DNA from 2 places in the Mycobacterium pseudokansasii genome. Region 2 is predicted to be linked to the other one. Evidence: riboswitches for the same ligand, from Rfam matches in the RefSeq annotation. Region 2 holds a riboswitch; the other holds the start of a gene.
What was found. A riboswitch is a leader RNA that binds a small molecule or an ion and turns the genes downstream of it on or off. The one in region 2 is predicted to bind cobalamin.
Positions count from the first base shown of each region.

Region 1 (4,381 bases), 3.6 Mb from region 2:
ATCCTCCGTAGTTGCGCACCAGTAGCGATGTCGAAAGCCAGCGCGTTGGCAAAAGGCCGGCAACTCCCCAACCGCGCCGTTGCCGACGACTCCGGGACACGCCGGGCCGAGATCCTGCAGACCGCGGCGTCGTTGATCGCGTCGTCGGGATTGCGCACATCGCTGCAGGAAATCGCCGATGCGGCAGGCATTCTGCCGGGCAGCCTCTACCACCATTTCGAGTCCAAAGAAGCGATCCTGATCGAACTGATCCGCCGCTATCAATCCGATCTGAATCGCGTCGGCCTAACCGCACAGCAGCAGTTGGATGAGCCGGACTCCCGGCCGGTGGTCGAGAAGATCACCGAGTTGGGATCGGCGATCGCCAACTGTGCCGTTGCCCATCGGGCAGCCCTGCAGATGTCGTTCTACGAGGGACCGAGTGCGGATCCCGAACTGATGAAGCTCACCCAGCAGCGGCCCGCGGCGCTGCACGAGGCGATGTTGCAGACGCTGCGCGCCGCCAGGTGGAGCGGCTACATCAAACCGGAAATGGATCTTCCGACGTTGGCCGACCGCATCTGCCAGACCATGCTGCAGGTGGGACTCGACGTCATCCGTCACCACGCCTCAGCCGACCAGGTCGCCCGGCTGATGTGCCGAATCATTTTGCACGGCTTGGCAACCCGGGTTCCAGGAGATCCGGAGCTGGACGGATCGAGCGCGTTGGCGGCGGCCAACGACGCCATCGCGACCTGGACCGACGACAAGGACGCCGACCCCGGCGACAAGGCGGCCCGTGTCCGTGCGGCAGCCCGAACCGAGTTCGGGCGCAGGGGATATGAAGTCACGACCATCAGGGACATCGCTTCTGCGGCCGGTATGGGCACTGGCACGGTCTATCGGGTGATCGGATCCAAGGACGAACTCCTGGCGTCGATCATGCGCTCCTTCGGCCAGAAGGTCGAGGCCGGCTGGGTCAGCGTGCTGCGCTCGGATGCCACGCCGATCGAAAAGCTGGACGCGCTGAGCTGGATCAATATCAATGCGCTGGATCAGTTTTCCGATGAATTCCGGATACAGCTCGCCTGGATGCGGCAATCGCCGCCCAATACCCCCAACCCGGGGTGGCTGTATGCCACCCGGCTGCGTCAGCTGAAATCGCTACTCTCCGAAGGGTTCCGCTCAGACGAGATACGGATCGAGACCCCGTCCCTGGCGATGCTGGCGAGATCGGTCATCGCCCTGCAGTGGATACCGGAGAACATCCTTCGCGCCGTCGGCCCGCGTGCCGCGCTGATTCATGCTCGTGACACGGTGTTACGCGGCGCCGCGGTACGCGGCGAGCCGTGACGCGAGTTGCGTCCGCGGTATTGAAAGTATTGAACCAAAAATATGTTCTCCCTAGAGTGGGGCAGGTAAACGGCGAGTACGTAGGGCCCGCGGGGAAGGGATCTCCATGACTGTTCTGGATCGGCTGCGCTACGACGGCAAGCGGGCGTTGGTGGTCGGCGGCGCGACGGGCATGGGCGCCGCGGCGGCCCAGGCGGCAACCGAACTCGGGGCCGACGCCATCGTCATGGACTACGCGCCGGTGAACTTTGACGTCGCCCAGTCACTGCAGGTCGACCTGCGAGATCCCGCATCCATCGACTCGGCGATCGGGCAACTCGGTGGACCGGTCCACGCGGTGTTCTCCGCAGCGGGGGTCGCCGAAGGCCCGGAGCTGATGAAGATCAACTTCATCGGCCATCGCCATCTGATCCAGCGGCTGCTGGACAACGACCAGCTGCCGTCCGGCTCGGCGATCTGTTTCATCTCCTCGGTCGCCGGCATGGGCTGGGAAAACGACCTGCCGCGGCTGCAGGAGTTCCTGGCCACGCCCGACTACGCGGCGGCCCAGGACTGGGTTGCCGCGCACGAGGCCGAGGGCATCATCCACTACGGCTTCAGCAAGAAGGCCATCAACGCCTATGTGGCGACGCAGGCCTATCCCCTGCTGAAGAAGGGAATACGGATCAACGCCATCTGCCCCGGGCCCACCGACACCCCGTTGGCCCAGGCCAACGCGGATCTGTGGCTCAGCTACGCGCAGGACTACCGCGACGAAACCGGCTCCAAGGTGCACACCCCGGAGCAGATGGGTGACGTCATGGTGTTCCTCAACAGCGCGGCCGCCTTCGGGATCAGCGGCATCACGTTGCTGGTGGACTACGGACACACCATGGCGTCGCTCACCGGCGCCTACCCGCCGGGCAAACCGATCCTCGACCTGATCATGGGCCGCGTCCCGATGCCCTAGTGCTGCAGCCCTGGCAGCTGATCCATCGGGCCGGCCCGCAGCGTAACCTGGACCACGCAGCTGGTCTGCCGTCGTCGCATCCCGCGGCGCCGGCACCGAGCGAGACATGTTAGCGATGCCTTGCGAGAGGGAATCCGGTGAGAATCCGGAACTGTCCCGCAGCGGTATGCAGGAACGACCGCCGTCAACAGCACTGGTCGCACGACTGGGAAGCGACGGCCACTAGGAGCACCACACAGGTGCGCGCCTGCGAGTCCGAAGACCTGCCAGCCGTGCCGGACGCGCCGCGTCCGGCGGGTCATCGCCTCGTGGAGTGGGCGTTTGGCGGTACCGGTTACGGTGTTGCGCCGCAACCGGCTTCGGCTGAGCGTCCGCGGGCGGTGACCACACCGTCGAGTAAAGGACACGTCGTGACCGCACGTAATTTTCAGAAGTTCACCGCAACCATCACCGGGTCCCCCCGCATCGGCCCGCGCCGTGAGCTCAAGCGAGCGACCGAGGGCTACTGGGCCGGACGCACCAGCCGATCCGAGTTGGAGTCCATAGCCGCCACCTTGCGCCGCGACACCTGGACCGGCCTGGCCGCCGCCGGCCTGGACTCGGTGCCGATCAACACCTTCTCCTACTACGACCAGATGCTGGACACCGCGGTGCTGCTCGGTGCGCTGCCGGCCCGGGTGAGCACTATCCCCGACGAGCTGGACCGCTACTTCGCCGCCGCGCGCGGCAACGCCGACGTCGCACCGTTGGAGATGACCAAGTGGTTCGACACCAACTACCACTACCTGGTGCCCGAGATCGGGCCGTCGAGCACGTTCACGCTGAACCCCGACAAGGTGCTCGGCGAGCTGAAAGAGGCGCACCAGCTCGGGCTTCCGGCACGTCCGGTGATCATCGGGCCGGTCACCTTCCTGTTGCTGAGCAAGGCCGTCGACGGTGCCGCCCCGCCGATCGAACGGCTCCAGGAGCTGGTTCCGATCTACGCCGAACTGCTGTCGCTGCTGGCCGGCGAGGGTGCCCAGTGGGTACAACTCGACGAACCCGCGCTGGTGACCGATATCTGTCCCGACGCGCCGGCGCTGGCCGAGCGGATGTACACGGCGCTGGGGTCGCTGAGCGACCGGCCGGCCATCCACGTCGCCACCTATTTCGGCGATCCCGGCGCCGCGCTGCCGGCGCTGGCCCGCACTCCGGTGGAAGCCATCGGTGTCGACCTGGTGGCCGGTGCGCGCACCGCTGTCGCCGGGGTGCCCGAGCTGGCCGGCAAGACGCTGGTGGCCGGCATCGTCGACGGGCGCAACGTCTGGCGCACCGACCTGGAAGCGGCGCTGAGCCGGCTGGCGACCCTGCTGGGTTCGGCGGCCACGGTTGCGGTCTCGACGTCGTGCTCCACCATGCACGTGCCGTATTCGCTGGAGCCGGAAACCGAGTTGGACGACAACTTGCGCAGCTGGCTGGCGTTCGGCGCGGAGAAGGTGCGCGAGGTCGTCGTGCTCGCGCGAGCCCTGCGCGACGGGCGTGACGCGGTCGCCCAGGAGATCGCGGCGTCCAATGCGGCGGTGGCGTCTCGGAAGCGGGACCCGCGCCTGCACAACGGACAGGTCCGGGCCCGCATCGACTCGATCGTCGCCTCCGGTGCCCGCAGGGGCGAGGCGACCCTCCGTCGGGTCAGCCAGGACGCGCGTCTGCACCTGCCGGTGCTGCCGACCACCACGATCGGCTCCTACCCGCAGACCTCGGCGATTCGCAAGGCGCGCGCAGCTTTTCGATCCGGTGAGATCGACGAGGCCGAGTATGTCCGCCGGATGAAGGCCGAGATCGCCGACGTCATCACCTTGCAGGAGCAACTCGGGCTGGATGTGCTGGTGCACGGTGAGCCGGAGCGCAACGACATGGTGCAGTACTTCGCCGAGCAGCTGGAGGGGTTCTTCGCCACCCAGAACGGCTGGGTGCAGTCCTACGGCAGCCGCTGCGTGCGCCCGCCGATCCTCTACGGCGACGTGGCCCGGTCGTGCCCGATGACAGTCGACTGGATCACCTACGCGCAGTCGCTGACCGACAAGCCGGTCAAGGGGATGCTGACCGGGCCGGTGACGATCC
Region 1 is NZ_UPHU01000001.1:4,804,289-4,808,669, forward strand. It holds gene EET10_RS21510 (TetR/AcrR family transcriptional regulator) at 28-1,332, shown strand; gene EET10_RS21515 (SDR family oxidoreductase) at 1,439-2,281, shown strand; cobalamin riboswitch at 2,355-2,566, shown strand; gene metE (5-methyltetrahydropteroyltriglutamate--homocysteine S-methyltransferase) at 2,692-4,381, shown strand, end outside.
Region 1: it holds a riboswitch for cobalamin, as region 2 does, so the genes downstream of both, metE (5-methyltetrahydropteroyltriglutamate--homocysteine S-methyltransferase) here and EET10_RS05680 (PPE family protein) in region 2, are expected to answer to the same signal.

Region 2 (4,381 bases):
AGGTCGGTGGGCGACGAGCGCGGTGCAGCGCGACCCGGGAATCCCAGTCCGGGTCGCTGCCATCGGCGTGGCGGCCCGGAGTGATGCAGACAGCCTCTACGGCATTGGCCAACAAGGCTTCGGCGTGCGTGGACTTTCCCGAGCGGACTCCACCGGTGACCAGTATCCGCATCGCGTCATCGTAAGCACCTCGTTCGTGCGCAACCGGTGGCCGCCCGGGCGGCTGGTGTGCTGCTGGACTTGGTAGCCGACCGCGCGTCCGGCGCCCCTCGGTGGCTGCACCATTACGCGGTCTTCGGGAGCCTCGCAACAACGACGGTCACGCTGTCCCGCCGTGGCACGACAGTGTCGTTCACTCCGAAGGTGAGTCGTGGGGTAGCGCCTGGTCGAAGCCCCACGTGCCCGGCAATATTGGCGCGCGTGGGCTGCTCGGGAATGTTTCGGTGGATAGCGTGATCAATCCTGCGGCCGGTCTGGAACCGGCCGGTTGCGTGGTCCCGGCGAACCCCAGGGTTCCTGCTCCCTGGTCTGGTGCCGCCAGGGTCGTCGGCCCGCTCGGGTCGTGCTCGGCCGCCACGGTGATGGGCTCCAGATCCAGGTATTCATAACCGCGGCCGAGCTGTTTGACTTTCACCCGTCGACGCCACTGCCGTCGAGGTTTTTCCTGAGGTGTCGCCGCGACCGCTGGGGCCTCGGCACCCTCGGGTTGTGGTGCCGCCTTTCGGGAGCGGGTGCCCGTGGGCCTCTTGGCATCCGCGCTCAGGCCACCGACCAGGTAGCCGAAGTTGTCCATCCCGACACCCAGCCCCGTGTTGCTCACCGGCGGCGCTGCGGCAGCCGGCGGCGGCGGTCCGGGCGGGGGCGCCTGGACGCTCGCCTCCACGGGCGGCTGAATCGGGGTCGTGGTGGAGGTCGGGGCGCTGGCGCCAAGTGCCGCAAGGGGCGGCACGGTCGGTGTGACGGGCGGGGGCGCTGGCGGCACGGCCGCCACTGCCACCAGCCCTTTGACACCGATCGGTGCCAGCACAGCGCCGGCAGCCATGGGTACCAATGGGGCAGTCAGCAGCGGCACCACGACGCTGAGTAGCACCGCAGTCTGCTCCAACAGCGTCTTAAGCAGCGCAATCGTGTCGGTGATGATCGTGCCGATGGCTTCGACACCGGTGAACAAAATAGTGAACCCGATCGTCACCGGGTTACCGGTAGCGAAGGCCGCGGCGAGATCTGCCCCGATAAAGGTGAAGGTTTGCGACAACAGTGCCACGTACGTGCCGATATCCATCGGGTAGCCAAGTGCGAACGCGATGTTCAGCGGGCTCAGATAGGTAAGCGGGTTGCCAAGAATGACCAGGTAAGGGTCGATCCCGGCAAACATCGTCTGGAAGAACGGCAGGTTCGCCAGCCAATCGACAAACGGTTGTACGACGTTGTTGTAGAAGTCGGTATACATCTGCCACAACCATTGCTGGAACTGGCGCAGCGGGTCCGAACTCGATATTCCGGCCTCGGCGGCCCTAACCAGCTCCGCGTCCGTTTTCATGATCGGCGGCGCCGGCGGGGACTGCGGTGAGGCGACAACAGCCGCAGTCGAGACCGCGTGATAGGTGCCCATTACGACGGCGGCCTGTACCCACATCCGCACGTAGTCGGCCTCGTTGAGCGCGATCGAGATCGTGTTGATGCCAAAGAAATTCGTCGCCGTCAATACTGCGTGCGCGGCATGGTTGGCGGCCAACTCAGCCAAAGTTGGCATCGCGGCCACGGCGGCGGTGTATGCGGTAGCCGCGGTTTGTTGGTGAGCGGCCAATGCGGCGCTGTCGGCGCTGGCCTGCGTGAGCCAAGCAAGATAAGGAGCATGGGCGGCCGCGTATTCCGCGCCGCTTGGGCCTTCCCAGCTATCCGCCTGCGCCCCGGCCACCAGCGCGGCCAGCTCGTCGGCCGTCTCGGCGTAGGCATTGCTCAACGACTCCCATGCGGCCGCCGACGCCAGCAACGGGCCCGGGCCGGGGCCGCTGCTCAGCAGCGCCGAATGCACCTCCGGGGGTGCGGCCATCCAGATGGGGGCGCTCATCAACAGCCGCCCGCGGGTGGATGCACCGACCGGCTGGTCGGCACGTGCACAGCAGGGCCGCGGTCCGCCTCACCGACGGTGAGCGGGCGGCGGCGTCGGCTCCTCGACGCCCCCGCCTGCCGCGACCTCATGGCATAGGTCATGACGGTTCGCTCTCTCCGGGGTACACCGCCCCAGGTTCGCAGGGCACGATGACGCGAGTCTCCTGGCTCTCGGATCGCCGCTCGCCTCGCCTTCCAGCACGTGGCCGTGGCCGATGAGGGTCGCTCCCCGATTACAGTGGCGGGACCGCGCCGGCTTCGCACCGGCTTCCTGCATTCGTCATCGCCTTACCCGCAACATCATCGCACCCGGACAACACCGTCGCCATCCCGACCTGTCACCTGGGTTTGCCGGTGAGGGGCTACGGAAGCGCGGCGAGAGTGCGCACTACATCCGGTGACGACGAAGATGCCCCCCGGATTTCCCTTGGTGTCGACGACGTATCGGGACCGCCACGTCTTCCATGGCGCCGCCCTGCAGCCATGCGAGCTGACGCCCGAGCAGAACTCCGAGCTGACGCCCGAGCAGAACTCCTAGGCCACGTACTCCACCGCGCCGTCGTCGAGCACCACCCGCGACTCGGAGCCATCCGCACCAGACGCCTCGGTGCGATACACCGCGCGGCCCGGCTCGGTGCGCCAGATCAGCGTGGTCAGCGTCTCGCCGGGGAACACCGGCGAGGTGAACCGCGCCGCGATCGACGTGATGTTGGCGGCCACGCCGCCGCCGAGTTCGGCGACCAGCGCGCGTCCGGACACGCCGTAGGTGCACAGCCCGTGCAGGATCGGCTTGGGAAAGCCGGCCAGCTCCTTGGCGAACCAGGGGTCGCTGTGCAACGGGTTGCGGTCGCCGGAGAGCCGGTAGATCAGCGCTTGATCCTCACGCGTGGGCAGGGCGACCCGGGCGTCGGGCTCGCGGTCGGGGAATTCCGGGGCGGGAGGCCGCTGACCCGGCTCCCCCCCGAAGCCGCCCTCGCCGCGGATCACCAGGGTGGTCAGCGTTTCGGCGACCAGCGCGCCGCTGTCCGGGTCGCTGCCGCGCCCGCGCAACATGATGATGGCGTTCTTGCCTTCGCCTTTGTCCTGGATGTCGGCGACTTCGGAGACCACCGACAACTTTCCGGCCGGCGGCAGCGGCGCATGCAGCCGCACGGTTTGCGAGCCGTGTAACAGCCTGGCCCAGTTGAACTTTCCCACCTTGCCGGCCGCCCCGAACGCCGGACAGCAGATCACCGCATAGGTCGGCAGCACCTGCTGGGCAAGGCCGTGGCTGTTCTCCGTCGTGAACGACAGGTCCTCGGTCCCGGCACCCACCCCGAGCGCATACAGCAACGTTTCACGGTCGGTCCAGTCGAACAACATCGGCTCGGTCACCGCACCGACGGCGCCGGGGTCAATGGCCATGCGAGTCTCCTCTCGATTCCAAATCGAAGCTTTTTCTGCAGTCAACCATCGCAAACCCTTCCCAGCGACGGCATCGGCAGGGCAGGCTATCGCCATGGCCAAGCGCACCATGATCTGGAAGATGACCTGGAGAACCGCCAACGTCCTAGCTGTGCTCGCCTCGGTCATGATCATCGGCGCCTGCGGCGGCGGCGGCACGCAGGCCCGCAACATCACCGTGACCTTCATCCGCAACGCCCAATCGCAGGCCAACGCCGACGGAGTGATCAACACCGAGGTGCCCGGCACCGGGCTCACCGCTGACGGTAAGGGGCAAGCCCAGCAGCTCGCCCATCAAGTCGCGCACAACGAATTCGACAGCATCTACTCCTCGCCGATGGCCGAAGCCCAGCAGACCGCCGCACCGTTGGCAAACGAACTGGGCAAGCAAGTCGAGATCATTACCGATCTGCAGTCCATCAATGCCGGCTGGTACAACGGCGAACCCGAATCAAGGGCCAACTCGACGTATCTGCTGGCGCCTATGGGTTGGCTCAATGGCGATGCCACGAACTGCATCCCGGGGTCGATCACCGGCGACCAATTCAACAGCCAGTTCAGCAGCGCCGTCCGCAAGATCTACGACAGCGGCCACAACAAGCCGGTGGTGTTCTCCCAGGGCACGGCGATCATGGTGTGGACGCTGATGAACGTGAAGAACCCCAAGCTCAACCTGTTGAACAATCATCCACTGCCCAACATCGGTCGTGTCGTCGTCACCGGCAACCCGATCGACGGCTGGAAGCTGGTGGACTGGGACGGCATCCGCAACTTCACCTGACCGGTTGACGGGTGCGGCCACCAGCCGCCACGATGGGCTGCATGC
Region 2 is NZ_UPHU01000001.1:1,216,757-1,221,137, reverse strand. It holds gene EET10_RS05685 (bifunctional adenosylcobinamide kinase/adenosylcobinamide-phosphate guanylyltransferase) at 1-172, opposite strand, end outside; gene EET10_RS05680 (PPE family protein) at 353-2,071, opposite strand; cobalamin riboswitch at 2,250-2,430, opposite strand; gene EET10_RS29475 (hypothetical protein) at 2,510-2,650, shown strand; gene EET10_RS05675 (MaoC family dehydratase) at 2,647-3,516, opposite strand; gene EET10_RS05670 (histidine phosphatase family protein) at 3,611-4,336, shown strand; gene EET10_RS05665 (SDR family oxidoreductase) at 4,378-4,381, shown strand, end outside.